2 linked regions of the Candidatus Ruthia magnifica str. Cm (Calyptogena magnifica) genome follow. The protein of the gene in region 2 interacts with the protein of the main gene of each other region in a pairwise test. Links are inferred from orthologs where the notes say so. Each region holds a gene or a part of one and is shown on either strand. Other genes may lie near its edges. The genes, in order: grpE and groL.

Region 1 (7,162 bases), 520 kb from region 2 along the record:
ATTTTCTTAGGGTTGCTCAAAAGTATCAACAAAAAGTTGTAGGATTTTTGATACACTGTTCTTTGGTTTAATATTTGAGCTTGATTAATGCACTAATAAAAAATAGGGAATATCTACAAACTCGCTTTTTCCAATTGTCACTTTTATTTTTCTTAATCTTAGTAGGTTTTTTGTTTTGGGAAAAAGTATTTTCTCTAGCATTGTCTTCTTGATGGCAGAATAACCTAAATCATATACAATACTGTCTATTCTTTAATTTAAAAAAAAATGGAATAGACAAAATAGGTGCATTTCATCTTTTGAGTAAACCTCTGTCAAATGTTGAATTTAATAAATCTTTTTTTAAATGTTAATGCCCATATGGTTTAATAAAGAAGTTTTGCCTATGGTTGGGATAATAGCAGTATTTGTTGGAAACAAAAATAACTTTTTTCTGAAATTATTTTTTTAATAAAAATCTATATGTTCTTTTGCTAAATCAAAAACCATCGTAATGGGCGCTATTTATCATTGGGTGCAACACTACCTCATTTTTTATATTGGAAGGGCATCTAATGAGTATTCATTTTTTGTGTAAACGAGTGTATTTGTTTGGAATTAAAACCATTTACTAAATTTACCTTCGTTATTATCAATCATGCTTTCCAAGCATAGGTGTTCTATAGTCATCATTGGCAATAGTGTGATATATATTTTTATTTGCTTATTTATTTTTTACTATATTTGATTATCAATGTCGCTATTTGTGTTTCAGTATAAGGATTGAAATATTTTGGAGATAATTCAATAATTCTTTCTATCGTAAAATTATTTACAATATACTCTTGCTCTGTTGAAGTTTGGAGGGATCGTTTTTGTATAAAAACTTATAGGAGCAATATAATCACGGTTCTTGAATTTTAAGACGGCTTTAATACCTCTAGCAATGCTGAACCCCTGGACTGTCGTCGTTCTTATCTGAGGTAGGTATGATTGAATAACTTGAAAAACAATCTGTGAACTGTGAAAACGAAATATTGATAATAACAATATTATATTTTTCTTTAGTTTGAGAGTGTCTGCTATATGATGAACCTTCTTTAAGTATATTTGAATGCCCATCATCAAGCATAATCATAGTAATCTTTGTAACATCTAAATTATCACGCCAAAAGCAGAATTGTATTTTAATTATCTAAAATACCCAATCAATACCTTTTTAACATCATTATTTTTTGATGATAAATGAAAATATGACAATATTTTTATTATAGGTTCTAATCTTTTTGGGTCTCTAATGGCTACTTCATTAAATAGATTACTATGTATTTTTTAATAGAGCCTACTAACATCTTTCCTTGTTTATCCTCTAAATTAGACCAAAAGGCCTACTATACTATTCATTATCTCCAGTTGTATTTTTAAAAATATTAAATTAGCGAACATTGAAACCCTTTCTGCTCCTAGTCCTTTAGAATATTATTTACTTTTGCAAATTTCTTAATTAACCACCTTCTATAGAAATAGAAGCGGATATTTTTTCGCGTAAGTTATTGCTTATTCTAATACTTTAAATAATTTTTCATTTGGTCACTTTGCTTCTATAATTATAACAGCACGATTAGACTGTAGAACATACAGATTGCAACAACCATAACTTTTTTAGACCCTGGTACGTTTGTCGGAATTTTTATGGCCTAGAATCCTTCCGAGATTAATCAACTAATTGATTGTCTATATAATATTCTATATCTCTTTCATTTTAATTGTGTAATCTACCCTGTTAGTTCCTTATAATTAATTCTATTATTGTCAATTTTTTCTATATTTAGAATCAATTTTACAACTACTCTAGTTCAATCTAAATATAAAATCATTACATTAACATATCTATGCAAGTGTTTGATGAATATATGTCGTTATATCCTTGTTTTAAAACTGTCAAAACGCTCTTTATACTGTTGTTATAAGAGAATTATGATATAAAATATTTTAAGTCTAAATAGCTCCTAAATTCATCAGTTTTTATTGAATTTTACCCGGAATCCTTGTTAAGTTATAAAAACTTATTATCTATTGGGCTACCACAACCATTGCTGGGCGAACCAAACGACCATTTAAAGTAAAACCAAATTGTACGACTTCTAAAACAGAATTTGAGTCCTTACCTGGCATGGGTATCATGGTAACGGCTTCGTGTAATTCTGGGTTAAAGGCCTCGTCTTCTGGGTTAATCATTACTACGCCAAATTTTTCTAGGGTTGAGAGAAAAACTTTATTAGTCATTTCTAGACCTTCAACAATATGCTTAACGGTGGCTTTTTCTTCTTGTGCGGTTTTAATTCCCATGCTTAACGAGTCTTTGACCTCAAGTAATGCTTTAACAAAACTATCTAGTGCAAACTTGTGTGCATTTTCAACATCTTTAGCGTTGCGACGTTTTAAGTTTTCCATTTCTGCTTGAGACCTTAAAAGTTTATCCCAGTTATCTTTAGCAGACTGTTGTGCCTGAATCAACTGTTCTTTCAGGTTATCTTCTTTTTCTTTAGGTGTTTGTGAGACTGCTTTAATGGTAGGGTTAATATCTTCTTTTTCTGTTGATTTTTTTTTTGTCATTTTGATGCTCAATTCATGTATATTTGTTAGAATTATTGATTATGGATAAGATTAAAATTATCCACAAAGTGCTTGATTATATGGTGACTATTTTAAAGAATTCAATCTTAATGATTAACAATTATGTTTAACATAATTGGTATTATCACCAAACCTAACGATTCTGTGAGTAAAGGTACAGCTATTGAGTTGAGTGAATTTTTATCAACTCAAGGCGTGGGTGTGGTATTTGATGATAAAAGTATTGCCCAACAAGCAGATTTAATTATTGTTTTAGGTGGTGATGGTTCGCTACTTAATGCGGCACGTAGTTTTGTTGATAACAATATCCCAATTTTGGGCATTAATCTTGGACGACTAGGTTTTTTAGCAGATGTGCCATTAACAGGTATGTTTGATATCGTTTCTGAGGTGTTAAATGGTAAATACACCAAAGAGGAGCGCTGTCTACTATCTTGTCAAATAAAGCAGAATAGCGAAACACTAGATAATTTTTTGGCATTGAATGATGTAGTTATTCATCGAAAAGAACATTTAAAGATGGTTGAGTTTGATGTTTATATTGATGATAAATTTGTCAACAATCAACGCGCTGATGGTTTGATTATTACCACACCAACAGGATCAACTGCTTATGCACTATCCAGCGGCGGTCCTATTATGCATCCAGGTGTGAATGCCATTGGCTTAGTATCAATTTGCCCGCATACTATGAGCCATCGTCCCTTATTGATGCCAGGCAATAGTGAAATAGTGATTCAAGTGAAAGATTCAGACGATGGGGCAATTGTTAGTTTTGATGGGCAAATTTCAGTTGCTATTAAAGCTGGACAAGATATTCGTGTGTTTCAGCACAGTAGTTTTATTTATTTATTACATCCAAAGGATTATGATTATTTTGAGATTATTCGTTCTAAATTACACTGGGGTCATAAACTCTAATTGAGATGTTGTCTTAATAAGTGTTAAAAATTTAGCGGTTATTGAGACTTTATACTTGTCTTTTAAGCAAGGCATGAGTGTTGTTACAGGTGAAATAGATGTAGGAAAATCCATTATTTTACATTGGTTGAGTGGCCATGGGTGATGGCTACTTTGGTGCAGATAAAGTTGAATTAGCATCAGTTTTTATTACGTTCCAATCAACAACGGTAATTATTAGATACGTGCTCTGATACGTAAGTTTTGCACCTCGTTTAATTTGGTAGTGAATGCACAAACAAGTGAGTGAGAAAATTGATGATTTGAATAATAACTATCAAATGAGGTTGCAACAATAAGAATTGCTCATTCACTAACTCAAAGAATTAAATGATGAGCATTTAGTGAATAAAAGTTAAGCGCGATTGAGGCTGAATTTAAGGCCAGTGCAAATAGTGTAGTGTTAATTGAGAAAGTAAATTAGCTTGAAAATGAGATGCTCTAATGATTAAATATTACTGAGATGTTAGCCTATTACGCTCAAGCGCTCAGTTGCAAACTCAAGAGAGTATTTATGAACCTCATTATTATTTGAATAGCTTATCTATTGATGATGAAACCGTTAAAACACTAGATATGTATCTTAGTGAGTTACATGATTTAGACAGAAAATACGGCCATCAAATTCTTGAATTATTAACCATCAAAAATAATATTGAGTTGTAATTAGACGAGATAGAAATTAACATACACTCGCTTTATGAACTTAAAACAGATTATCAAGAAAAACACAGTAAAATAAGATTAGAACCATCAAGACGCATGAGTTATAAAACTTAATCACATAAGCGACAAGTCTAACGATGTGCGTTTAAATGCTGCAGAGTCGGTTGATTTTTTAATCAAAACCAATATGAAGCAAGATTTTTAGCCTTTAAAAAAGTCATTTCAATTGGTGAATTATCATGTATTTCACTAGATGGTTCAGTGATTGAAATGACCGCGAGTACACCTATACTTTTAAGTGAGTGTTACTCATTTAACATAAGTAACCTGCCTTTGGTTAGTAGTATTTACGTATGTAAAAATCACAAAACAAAGATGGAGTACAAATCATAGTTATGTAATACTTTTTTTTAAAACCAAGGATACGCCTAACTATTTAGTATAAAAAGGCATCTTGTATGCATTTTATTAAAAAATAAAATTAGGAGTGTCTATTTTTCTTTAAACGCTCAATGCCTAGCATTTTAAAAATGTACTTTTGATAGACAGGTTCTGAGTTACCTGTTTTCATGTTGCGAATGAAAAATTTTTCAAAGGCAATTTTAGCAATGTGCATTATTTTACCTTTTTTAGCCCAAGTAACGTTTCTAGGTGGAATTTGCGGCATGGCGACAAAGGTTGCAGCTGTATCACCCATGTCAGCAATACAAACAGCATTCCAAGTTGGGATATGAGAAGGCGCTTTATTGGCAAGCATTTCTTCAATATTATGTACAACAGCGGTGACCATGGATTCAATCATATAGCCTGTTTTTGGCGTGCCGCACATAACAGGAGTTGCCTCAACAGGTGGAATAGCGATATTTACACCAATTGAAAAAATATTACTTTTAACAGGGGATTGTTGATAATCATTCACCATAACAAAGCCACGTGGATTAACAAATCCTGCATCTACATCGGCTAATTTTGCAACTATATCGACGCCTTTAAAGGCTGGCAACATCATGGTATATTGGGTGGCAATCTCAATAGTTTTAATCACTTCTCCTTCGTCGTTAGCTTGATCTACGGTTACATTATCTATGGTGACATTAGTCACCTTGGCATTGATAATCCACTTGATATGGCGTTTCCTGAATTCTGATTCTAACAGACTTTTTGAATCACCCACACCACCCAGACCTAGATGGCCAATATAAGGCTCTGCAGTCACAAAGGTGATGGGGCATTTATCACGAATACTTCGTTTTTTAAGATCAGTATCCATGATACATGCAAATTCATAAACTGGACCAAAACAGGAAGCGCCTTGCACCGCGCCCACAACAATTGGACCACCGCCATTCGAACAAAACTCTTCCCACTTTTGGCGTGCTGATTCAGCATGGGCAGTGGTACAAATTGAAACGCTATGGCCCTCAGGGCCTAAGCCTTCAACTTCATCAAAGGCTAATTTAGGACCTGTTGCTAGCACTAGATAGTCATAATCTACAATCCGATCGCCAACCATGACTTGATTATCATTAGGTTTGATTTCACTGGCCTCGCCGATAATAAGCCCAATATTTTTGCGTTTCAAATGAGGTTCAAGTAAAAAACTAATGTCCTCTTCACTGCGCCAACCAACTGCTAGCCAAGGATTTGAAGGAATAAAGTTAAAGTTTGGATTGTTGGAAATAACCGTTACCTTGTGATCCTTTCCTAATGTTTTTTTAATATCATAGGCAAAAGGTAGTCCGCCTGTGCTTGCACCAATAACAACAACATGGGCCATGCTTCTCTCCTCAAAATGAGGTCAATTATTCTGATAATATGCACACTTGTCAAATATATCACAATACGCTAATGTTATTAACTATAAGTGCAAGACGTGATTTAATTGATTAAAGTTACAAAAAAACGATTTTTTATAAGCTAGACTAGTATAATCTCAGTCTTTGGTAAGGACGATAGATATTTTGGCAACAGATAATGGATGGCCAAAGGCACAATTAGGCATGTTGTTAACAGTGGGTGTTTATTTTGCCATTAATGGTGTGGCTTTAGCAGCAATTTATGGCAGTATGATTAGCTTGTTAAATACAAGTTTAATCAATAGGAGCACAAATAAACAAAGAAGACAATTAGGTATTAGCGCAGGAGCTAGCGTTAGTATGGTAGTAGTGAGTGTTGTTATGCGTATGGCTATGTTGGTGGCATTGACTTTATTCGGCTTATTGATTTTAAAGTTATCACCAGAGGCGCTAATTATTGGCTTGGTTTTGGGTCAAGTTGGTTTTTTAATAGATAAGGTTATAAATAAGTAATGTCAGCGACAAATGAAGTTATAACTTCTGGTAGCTATATTAAGCACCATTTACAAAATTTGACATATGGTCAATTTCCAGATGGACATTGGAGGTTTGCGCACACTACAAGCGAAGCAAAAGAAATGGGTTTTTGGGCCTTTCATCTTGACACATTGAGTATTTCCTTTATATTGGGCGCTTTATTTTTAATCTTTTTTTATAAAGTGGGTAAAAAAATGACCTCCGATACCCCTTCAGGGGCGCAAAATTTTATTGAAAGTGTAATTGATTTTATTAACGATAATGTTCGTGGCTCGTTTAATAGTCAAAATCCTATGGTTGCGCCATTAGCACTCACTACTTTTATTTGGATTGTGTTAATGAACACCATGGATTTGGTTCCAGTCGACTGGTTGCCATATGTAGCACAGCAAATCGGCGTTTGGCTTGGTGCTGATCCACATCACGTTTTCTTCAAGATGGTACCAACTGCTGACCCGAATGCTACCCTTGGTATGTCAATTGGTATTTTCATTCTTATTATTTATTACAGCATTAAGGAAAAAGGTGCAGGAGGTTTTGCAGCAGAATTAACCTTTCATCCGTTTGGTAAAATGATGTTGCCGTTT
Region 2 (11,331 bases):
ATATTTTTAACTTCTGGCAGGACATCAACACCTTTTTGAACTATGTACTTAACAATTTTGGTTTTAATATCAACACTAACATGGTTAATACCATTTTTTGCTAATGTATCGGTAATGGTTTTGGATAAGATAGCGTGGTAACTATTAGCAGGATAATTAAGTTCAATGTTAACCTGAATTTTATCACCATCAATGTTAATATCATTAATGATATTTGAAGAAACAATATCTTGTTCGGTATAAATATCAACAACCTTGGATAAAATATTTTCAATTTCCTTGTTCGTTAAATCTGCCATCTTTGTTGTATCCAATTAAGTAAAATAGCGATATTTTATCGTATAATGGTATAAGCCACCCTTAATATTAACAAGCCTATTAACATGACATCGCGAAAAATTCTCGTTACCTCAGCATTGCCTTATGCTAATGGTGAAATTCATTTGGGGCATTTATTGGAATACATTCAAGCTGATATTTGGGTGCGTTTTCAAAAAATGATGGGTAATGAGTGTTATTATGTTTGTGCTGATGATACACATGGCACGCCCATTATGCTTAAGTCTGATGAGCTTGGTATTACTCCTGAGACGTTAATTAAGGGTGTGAGTGAACGCCATCAAGCAGATTTTAAAGAATTTTCAATAGGTTTTAGCAAATATCACTCAACTCATAGTCAGGAAAATAAAGACATTTCTGCTAATATTTATCACAAGTTAAATGATGCTGGTTTTATTAAAACACGTATCATTTCTCAGGCGTTTGATCCTGAAAAACAGATGTTTTTACCCGATCGCTTCATTAAAGGTGATTGTCCTAAATGTGGTGCTAATGACCAATATGGTGATAATTGTGAAATTTGTGGGGTAACCTATTCGCCAACAGAACTAAAAAATGCCAAATCTATTATTTCAGATGCAACTCCAATCGCTAAAGACTCGGAACACTATTTCTTTGACTTGCCTCAATTTGAAACGCAACTTAAAGCGTGGATCAAAGAAGGGCATTTACAAGATGAAGTTAGCAACAAATTATCTGAGTGGTTTGAACAAGGCCTTCAACAATGGGATATTTCTCGTGATGCGCCGTATTTTGGTTTTCAAATTCCTGATGTGGAAGGCAAGTATTTCTATGTTTGGCTAGATGCACCGATTGGCTATATGGCAAGTTTTAAAAAGCTTTGTGATGAACAGGGTTTGGATTTCGATGAATACTTTAATAAAGACTCAAATACAGAGCTTTATCATTTTATCGGTAAAGACATTGTTTATTTCCATGCACTTTTTTGGCCGGCTATATTGATGGGCTCGAATTATCGTACGCCAAGTGCAATCTTTGTACATGGATTTTTAACCGTGAACGGACAAAAAATGAGCAAATCTCGTGGCACATTTATTCAGGCTAGAACTTATCTTAATCATCTTAATCCTGAATGTTTGCGTTATTATTACGCCTATAAACTGTCTGCTAAAATTGACGATATAGATCTTAATTTGACTGATTTTAAACAACGTGTAAATTCAGACCTAGTAGGTAAAGTGGTTAATATTGCTTCACGTAGTACGGGATTTCTTGTTAAGAAATTTAACAAAACTTTATCTGATTATGCTATTGATCCTGAGCTTTATCATGAATTTGTTGCTTGTGGTGATATCATTAAAAAACACTATGAAGCGCGTAATTATAATCAAGCTATGCGTGAGATTATGAAATTAGCCGATAAAGCTAATCAATATATCGATGAGCATAAGCCATGGCAACTGGTAAAAAAAGATACTAAACAAGTGCATGACGTGACTTCACTTGCTATTAATTTATTTAGAGTGTTAATGACTTATCTTAAACCAGTATTGCCTGTTATGGCAAAACAAGCTGAGATGTTTTTAAATATAGATGCGTTCAATTGGCAGGATTTAAAACGTCCTTTAACCAAGCATCAAATTAATACATTCAAACCTTTAATGTCACGTATTGAAGATGAAAAAATTGAGCAAGTTATTGAAGCTTCAAAACAAAACATGCAAGTAGTTGCGTAGAATAAATACTAGAATGATAATATGATTCAAATTGATTTAGGTGTTGCTAAAATTATCAAAGCCAAAAATGTACAAGGCACGGATAAATTATTACAATTAACATTAGATATTGGCGAACAAGAAACACGCAATGTGTTTGCAAGGCATTAAAGCGTATTATACAAATGAGGAATTAGAAGGACGGCTCACCATTATGGTTGCAAACATAGTACCTAGAAAAATGCGTTTTGGTATTTCACAAGGTATGGTGCTTTGCAGCAGGTGATGGTGAATCATTGCATATTTTGTCAGTTGATTCTAATGTCAAACTAGGTATGAAAATCAGCTAACCTTGAAATATTAGCCATTTTTGATTAAAATAATTTTTTTCGGAAGGATTTCAGAGTGGCCGAATGAGCACGCTTGGAAAGTGTGTGTACCTTTGTGTACCGTGGGTTCGAATCCCACTCCTTCCACCATATTAATTTATTATGAAACCAAATTTCCAACCTAAAAATATTGTCAAAACCATTGAAAAATTAACCAGAAATGGGCTTAAGGTGGTAGAAAAAGCAAGCCTTGGTACTAGTTGGAATAGTGTGGTTGCAGCTACTGATCAAACGGCTCTTGAATTGGATAAGTTCACTAGTGTTAACTCACACTTAAATGCAGTCATGTTTAGTGATGAATTTAATCAACAATATGAAAAAACATTGCCAATCATTACTAATTTTTATTCTAATATATCTACCAACAAAGGTTTATATCAAGCTTATAAAACACTCAAAAAAACTAATCTTAATAAGCAACAACAACATATCGTTAAAGATGTCATAAAGAGCTTTGAGCTTTCAGGTGTGGACTTGGAAGGCAATTTTGCGCATAGATTTAAATCCATTAAGAAAAAACTAAGTCTACTTAGTAATGAATTTTCTAGAAACGTTTTAAAGTCCACTAATGAGTGGAAAAAAATTGTAGATAAAGATGAGTTAAAAGGCTATAGTGATAATGAACTAGAAAAAATTAAAACTGATAAGGGTTATGAGTTAAGTTTACAAATGCCTGTTTATATGGATGTTATGACTTATTTAGACAACCGAGATTTAAGAGAAGAAGTGTATAGAGCTTATGTATCAAGAGCTTCAGAATTGGGTATTACTTCAACTGATTATAATAACAAGCCAATTATGGATGAGATTTTATCATTGCGCGCTGAAATGGCTAATATCTTAGGTTTTGAGCATTATGCGCAGTTATCTATTATGTCTAAAATGGTTAGTACAATTGATGAAGTGCTTCAGTTTTTGTATAATTTGGTAGAGCGTTCAAAGCCTCAGGCGCAATTAGAGTTAGAAGAACTAAAGAAGCTTTCAGGAATTGATTTAAAACCGTGGGATTTTGGGTTTTATAGTGAAAAACTTAAAGAGCAAAAATTTGGATTTAAAAAATCTGATCTAACTCCATACTTCCCAGAGAGTAGTGTATTAAACGGACTATTCTCAACTATTGAAAATTTATATCAAATTAAAATTGAGAAAATACAGCAAGATAGCTATCATGTTGATGTTAAAGTTTTAAATGTTAGTGATAAAAATGGACTCATTGGTAGAATTTATCTTGATTTATACGCTAGAAGAAACAAGCGTTCTGGCGCATGGATGACAGATTATCAACCTTTAATTGAACCTCATAAACCTGTTGCTTTTGTGGTTTGTAACCTTAATTCCTACACTAAAGACAAACCAGCTTTATTTGAATTTGATGAGATTGTTACTCTATTTCATGAATTTGGACATGCGTTACACCATCTATTGACTAAGGTTAAATACCCTTGTGCTGCAGGTATATCTGGTGTGCCATGGGATGGTGTGGAACTTCCTAGCCAATATATGGAATTTTATGCGTTTGAAAAACAAGTCATAGCCTTAATTTCAAAGCACTACAAAACTGGGCAATCTTTGCCCGATGATTTGTTTAATAAACTCATTGCTTCTAAAAATTTCCATTCAGCATTGGCTATGTTACGACAGTGTGAGTTTTCATTGTGGGATCTTAAAACACACATGTCAAATTCAGATACTTATGAAGTATTAACCCAAGTTCGATCAGAAACAGCGCTGATGGATAGCATTGATGAAAATAGATTTTTAAACACTTTTGGTCATATTTTTTCAGGGAGTTACGCAGCAGGATATTTTAGTTATAAATGGGCAGAAGTTTTAGCAGCTGATGCTTATTATTATGTACAAGGGGAAGGCGGTATTGGCTCTAACGCCTCTAAAGATTTCTTGTATAATATTTTGGAGATAGGTGGTAGTTTGAATTTTATGCAACAATATATAAAGTTTAGAGGTAAAGAGCCTTCGATTAATGCTTTATTGCAAGCAAATGGTATTTTTTAGCACATACTTAATTAAGGAAAAATATGATTAAATTTATTCTCAGTATTGTTATTATCTTAGCATTGATTGGTGGCGCTGTACAGTTTATTGCAACTGATGAAAGCTGGTCTTTAGTCATGAATAAGGAAGTTGCACTTAATAGTATTCAAAATGGTACAATTACAATCTATGAGTTAATTTCTGATGCTGATAAAATCAAAAGTGTTGACTTGACAACAGTAAAATAATCAACATTTTCAAGTAATTTTTTAATCTTCGTTAATGTGAATGAAGCTGTTAAATTTTGCTGAATACAATTGAGCCATTAGTGCCACCAAATCCAAATGAGTTAGAAATGGCATGATTGATTGTCATTTCTCGTGCTTCATTAGCACAATAATCTAAATCACAATTTGGGTCTTGATTGATGATGTTAATGGTTGGTGGTGCAATTTGATTTTTAATGGCGAGTGCAGTAAAGATGGCTTCAATGCCACCAGCAGCACCTAATAAATGCCCAGTCATAGATTTGGTTGAACTCATGACAATGTTATAAGCGTGCTTATCAAGGGCCAATTTAGTAGCATCTGTTTCTGCTTGGTCGCCTGATGGCGTGGAAGTACCATGTGCGTTAATATAATCAATTTGATCGGTGTTAATACCTGAGTTTTTTAGTGAATTTTGCATGCATCTGGCCGCACCTTCTCCGCCTTTTGAAGGTAGTGTTATGTGATAAGCATCACTACTCATGCCATATCCTGAAACTTGTGCATAAATTTTTGCACCACGTGCTTTAGCGTATTCGAACTCTTCTAACACCACAACACCTGCACCATCACCAAGCACAAAACCATCTCTGTCTTTGTCCCAAGGGCGAGAAGCGTTTATTGGGTCATCATTACGAGTAGACAATGCATGTGCTGCAGCAAAACCACCTAAACCACAGTTGGTGGTTGACATTTCAGCACCACCAGTAATCATTACATCAGCATCATCATATTCAATCAAACGAGAAGCGCCGCCAATATTGTGAGTGCCTGTACTACAGGCACTCACAATAGCAAAATTAGGGCCTTTTAAGCCATATTTTATAGAAAGATTGCCTGAAATCATGTTGATAATTGAAGAGGTGACAAAAAAAGGTGAAATGCGCTTTGCTCCTTTTTCTCTGAATAAATCTGCAGTTTTTTCAATTGTACCAAGACCACCAATGCCAGCACCGATAGTAACACCGATACGATGGGCATTTTGTTCGGTAACTTCAATACCACTGTCTTCAATAGCTTGAATGCCAGCGGCCATACCGTAATGGACAAAAGTGTCCATTTTTTTGGCATCTTTAGGCTTTAAGTAGTCGGTAATTTCAAAACCTTTGACCGAGCCACCAAACGTAACCGATTGACCTTTGGTATCGATATTAGTAAGTGAAGCAATGCCAGAATGACCCTTAAGAATATTATCCCAAGATTCATCTACACTTAAACCGACTGGGCAAACCATACCCATACCTGTAATAACAACTCTTCTTTTACCCATAATGTTTTAAAACTTAATATAAAAAGCACTTAATTTTAAGAAAAATAACTTTATTGCGTTAAGTTGATAAACGAAAACTATAAATTATTGTTAACGTAATCAATTGCTTGTTGAACTGTGGTAATATTTTCAGCTTGATCGTCAGGAATTTCACAGTCAAATTCTTCTTCAAGAGACATAACTAATTCAACAGTATCCAAAGAATCTGCACCTAAATCATCAATAAAAGAAGCATTGTTATCAATATCGCCGCTTACGTCTAATTGTTCAGCTACAACTTTTTTTACTCTTTGTTCAATACTCATTTGTTATTTCCTTAACTATTTTAATAGCTATTATTTTATCGTCAAAAAGAGGTTATACAAGATTAAATTTAAAATTTTTTATTAAAGTATTTTATGTAAATAATGCTAAATTTGATATCGGGTTGGGTCTGCTACTTTTGCTTCTATAAAGCCTAATTTTCTATATTCACACGCATCACAAATGCCACAAGCTTTTCCACTTTTATCTGCCTGATAGCATGTTGTTGTTAGTGAATAGTCAATGCCAAGAGAAAGTCCTTTTTTGATAATTTGTGCTTTATTCAAATGAATTAGCGGCGTATGAATGGTTAATTTTTTCCCTTCAATACTTTGTTTAGTGGCAAGATTAGCCATTACCTCAAATGCTTTGATATAAATCTCTCTACAATCAGGATAACCTGAGTAATCCAGTGTATTAACACCAATAAATATATGCTGACAGTCTAATACTTCTGACCATGATAGTGCATAGGATAAAAAAATAGTATTACGAGCAGGTACGTAAGTGATCGGAATATCATCGCTTTTAGAAAATTTTGGTATGTCTATTTTATCATCTGTTAAGGCAGAGAAATCAATATTAGATAAAGATATTTTCATAACTCTATGTTTAATAGAGCCAAAAATTTTGGCAAAATTCTCAGCAGATTTTAACTCTGACTTTTGTTTTTGTCCATAATCAAAACTCAGACTATAACATTCAAAGTTTTTTGTTTTGGCAATAGCTAAAGTTGTAGTAGAATCTAGCCCACCAGATAAAAGAATAACGGCCTTGATTTTATGTCTAGTATTAGACATTAGCCAAATTACCTTTTTCTTCTAACCATTTTTTTCGATCAGCTGCGCGTTTTTTACTTAACAACATGTCCATAGTTTGAAAAACTTGCAATGGATCATCTAATGTGAGTTGAATTAAGTGCCTAGTATCAGGTAGCATGGTGGTTTCTCTTAGTTGATATGGATTCATTTCACCCAAACCTTTAAAACGCTGAACTTGAATTTTAACATGCTTGTTTTTATTTTCTATTTTTTTAATAATAGCATCTCGTTCATTGTCATCAAGGGCGTAATGAACATATTTTCCTGCATCCACACGATACAAGGGTGGCATTGCAACAAATATATGTCCTTTTTGAATAAGTTTTTGGAAATGTTTTACGAATAAAGTGCAAATGAGCGTAGCAATATGTGCGCCATCTGAATCGGCATCAGCAAGAATACAAATTTTTCCATATCTCAAGCCAGATAAATCTTCACTATTAGGCTCAAGACCAATAGCAATGGCAATATCATGAATTTCGTTACTGGCCAATACTTGCTCAGAATCAACCTCCCAAGTGTTTAAAATTTTACCGCGTAGTGGTAAAATAGCCTGATACTCTTTGTCTCTTGCCTGTTTGGCAGAACCGCCTGCAGAGTCACCTTCAACTAAAAATACTTCTGTTTGATTAAGATCAGTACTAGTACAATCTGATAATTTTCCAGGCAGGGCAGGACCGCTAATTATTTTCTTGCGAATGACCTTTTTATTAGTTTTAAGTCTTGCTTGTGCATTGGCAATAGCCAATTGAGCGATTTGCTCTGCAATGCTAGTATGTTGATTTAGCCAAAGACTAAAGGCATCTTTAACGACATTGGCAACAAAACTAGCACTCTCTCTAGAGGAAAGTCTTTCTTTAGTTTGTCCGGAAAATTGAGGGTCTAATATTTTAATAGATAATGTATAAGCAATTTTTTGCCAGATATCATCAGGCGTGAGTTTGATGTTTTTGGGGATTAAATTTCTAAATTCGCAAAATTCTTTTAGGGCTTCATTAAGCCCTGATCTTAACCCATTAACATGTGTACCACCACCAATGGTTGGAATAAGGTTAACATAACTTTCAGCCACAACATTGGTGTTGTATTGCGTCCATGCAAGCGAACAATTAAGTTGCTGTTCGTCAGTTTTATAATCAATAATAAATGGTGTGGGTGGTAGGCAATCTAAAACATCTAAAGATATAGACAGATAATCTTTTAAGCCTTCTTTGTAAATCCATTTATCTGTTGCTTCATCTATTTCATTATAAAAATTAACCTCCAAACCTGGACATAAAACCGCTTTAGAGCGTAGATTATGGCGTAATTTGGTTACAGAGAATTTAATGGTGTCAAAAAACTGTGCATCAGGTTTGAATTTAACAGTGGTACCTGTGTTACGTTTTCCAACTTTGCGAGTTATTTCAAGTTCTGTTTGCTTAAAACCGTTTGAAAAAGTGATGTAATGTTCTTTAGCGTCCCTTTTAATCCAGATTTCTACTAAGGTGGATAGGGCATTAACCACTGAAATTCCAACACCATGTAAGCCGCCTGAAAATTGGTATGAATCATTTGAAAATTTTCCACCTGCATGGAGTTTGGTTAAAATAACTTCAACACCTGATTTTCCTTCTTTAGGGTGAATATCCACAGGCATACCTCGACCATTATCTTCAACGGATAAAGAACCATCTTTGTATAAAATAACGCTAATTTTAGAAGCATATCCTGCAATTGTTTCATCAACACTATTGTCAATAACTTCTTGGGCAAGGTGGTTTGGGCGCTCAGTTTCAGTGTACATTCCTGGACGTTTACGTACTGCTTCAAGACCTGTTAAAATCTCAATAGAGGATGAATCGTAGTTACTCATAATGAATTAATACAACTTAGGGTGTAAAAAATAGTGCATTCCCCATACAAAAATAAGGCGAATAGCTCACTATTTGACGAGCTTTTAGGTAAGAGGGGTCCTTGTTTTATGTGCTTCATAGGTTATGCTAGGCTAATGCAGTGGTCTTAATGTTTGAATATGATAATTTTACAAGTATCATACCAAAAAAAAGCTCCATTTTATGGAGCTTTTTATTTACTTAAATAAAAAAATTGTTACATCATACCGCCCATGCCACCCATATCAGGTGCTGCAGCAGTAGCAGGTGTATCTTGAGGAGTATCAGTAATCATCGCCTCAGTTGTAATCATAAGACCTGAAATACTGGCAGCATGTTGTAACGCTGCACGAACAACTTTTGTTGGATCTAAAATGCCCATCTTAAGCATATCACCATATTTTTCTGTTGCTGCATTGTAGCCATAATTATCTTTACCTTTGGCAACTTCGTTAAGAATAACAGAAGCCTCACCACCACCATTTGTTACAATTTGGCGTAATGGTGCCTCCATAGCGCGTTTAGCAATGTCAATACCAATATTTTGATCATGATTATCACCCGTTAATCCATCTAAGGCTTTAATAACACGAACCAAGGCAACACCACCACCAGGAACGACACCTTCTTCAACAGCAGCACGAGTGGCGTGTAACGCATCATCAACACGGCCTTTCTTTTCTTTCATTTCAACTTCAGTAGCAGCGCCTACTTTAATCACAGCAACACCACCTGATAATTTAGCCAAGCGTTCAAGCAATTTTTCCTTATCATAATCGCTCGTTGTAGTTTCAATTTGTGCTTTAATTTGTGCAATACGGCCATCAATATCGACTTTTTTGCCAGCACCATCAACAATGACAGTGTTTTCCTTGCCAATTTCAATGCGTTTAGCAGTACCAAGATGTTCTTCAGTTACCTTTTCTAAAGACAAACCAACTTCTTCTGAAATAACCATACCACCTGTTAGTACGGCAATGTCTTCCAAAATTGCTTTACGACGATCGCCAAAGCCAGGAGCTTTAACCGCTGCAACTTTAACAATACCACGCATATTGTTAACTACTAACGTGGCTAACGCTTCACCATCAATGTCTTCGGCAATGATTAGCAAAGCTTTGCCTGATTTTTGAACTGCTTCTAATGTAGGCAATAAATCACGAATATTTGAAATTTTACCGTCATGTAATAATACAAAAGGTGTTTCAAGATTAGCAGTCATTGATTCTTGATTGTTAACAAAGTAAGGTGATAAATAGCCGCGATCAAACTGCATGCCCTCGACCACATCAAGTTCATTTTCAAAACCAGAACCTTCTTCGACTGTAATAACACCAGCTTGACCCACTTTTTCCATGGCATCAGCAATAATATCACCCACAGAAATATCAGAGTTTGCAGAAATGGTACCAACTTGGGCAATGGCTTTTGTATCATTACAAGGTTGTGAGAACTCACGCAACGCATTAACAGCAGTTTCTGTTGCTTTGTCAATACCTCGTTTAAGGTCCATAGGGTTCATGCCTGCCGCTACTGATTTAACACCTTCAATAACAAGCGCTTGTGCAAGTACAGTTGCTGTTGTAGTTCCATCACCAGCAATATCATTGGTTTTTGATGCCACTTCTTTGACCATTTGTGCACCCATGTTTTCAAATTTACCTTCCAAGGTAATTTCTTGAGCAACAGAAACACCATCTTTGGTAATTGTGGGACCACCAAATGATTTATCTAGTACAACATTTCTACCTTTAGGTCCTAGTGTTACTTTAACTGCGTTAGCTAGCATATTAACACCATCTAACATTAAATTTCTAGCTTCTGAGCCAAATTTTATATCTTTTGCTGACATTTTTAATCTCCTTTATTCAATAATTGCGACAATATCGTCTTCACGTACAACTAGCAATGTTTCACCATCTACTTTAATTTCGTTACCCGCATATTGACCAAATAATACCTGGTCTCCAACTTTAACATCTAATGCAATAACATCACCATTATCGTTAATTTTGCCGTTACCAATCGCCAAAATTTCACCCTTTGAAGGCTTTTCTGTGGCTGAATCTGGAATGATTAATCCACTTTCAGTGGTTTTTTCCTCTTGTGTTCTACGGACAATCACACGATCGTGAAGGGGACGAATATTCATTTTTTTCTCCTAGATTAATAAACAAATAAATAATTTTTAAGCTTAATGCTTGAACTTAAAAATCAGTCTTTAAAGAGATTGCTCTTGTAAGTTTGATTTAAGCTTTTGCATAGCTTTAGTTTCAAGTTGGCGCACTCTTTCTTTTGAGATACCATACTTGTCTGCTAAAGTATGTAGGGTTGTTTTTTCTTCTTTCAAGTATCTAGATTGTAAAATATCTAAACTTCTTTCATCTAATGATGATAAGGC

Evidence for each region.
Region 1: the proteins of groL (region 2) and grpE interact in binary tests that used the Escherichia coli proteins (3 or more experiments, as listed by UniProt). The link is inferred for Candidatus Ruthia magnifica str. Cm (Calyptogena magnifica) from one-to-one orthologs.

What each region holds. Positions count from the first base shown.
Region 1 is NC_008610.1:1,129,778-1,136,939, reverse strand. Bases 825-3,546 are described here. They hold grpE (nucleotide exchange factor GrpE), read right to left. Parts: upstream 2,596-3,546; coding sequence 2,053-2,595; downstream 825-2,052. Other genes in these bases: RMAG_RS05275 (NAD(+) kinase), read left to right, coding at 2,719-3,537; RMAG_RS05920 (hypothetical protein), read right to left, coding at 920-1,117. Also shown: RMAG_RS06170 (hypothetical protein), read left to right, coding at 4,108-4,242; RMAG_RS05270 (NAD(P)/FAD-dependent oxidoreductase), read right to left, coding at 4,724-6,019; RMAG_RS05265 (ATP synthase subunit I), read left to right, coding at 6,204-6,551; atpB (F0F1 ATP synthase subunit A), read left to right, coding at 6,551-7,162. UniProt on the Escherichia coli protein: Participates actively in the response to hyperosmotic and heat shock by preventing the aggregation of stress-denatured proteins, in association with DnaK and GrpE. It is the nucleotide exchange factor for DnaK and may function as a thermosensor.
Region 2 is NC_008610.1:612,311-623,641, reverse strand. Bases 8,466-11,331 are described here. They hold groL (chaperonin GroEL), read right to left. Parts: upstream 10,783-11,331; coding sequence 9,148-10,782; downstream 8,466-9,147. Other genes in these bases: rpoH (RNA polymerase sigma factor RpoH), read right to left, coding at 11,152-11,331; RMAG_RS02805 (co-chaperone GroES), read right to left, coding at 10,795-11,082; parE (DNA topoisomerase IV subunit B), read right to left, coding at 8,466-8,911. Also shown: iron-sulfur cluster carrier protein ApbC, read right to left, coding at 1-299; RMAG_RS02840 (M3 family metallopeptidase), read left to right, coding at 2,507-4,417; RMAG_RS02835 (hypothetical protein), read left to right, coding at 4,441-4,644; fabF (beta-ketoacyl-ACP synthase II), read right to left, coding at 4,694-5,932; acpP (acyl carrier protein), read right to left, coding at 6,010-6,237; 7-cyano-7-deazaguanine synthase QueC, read right to left, coding at 6,343-7,035; more of parE, read right to left, coding at 7,028-8,465.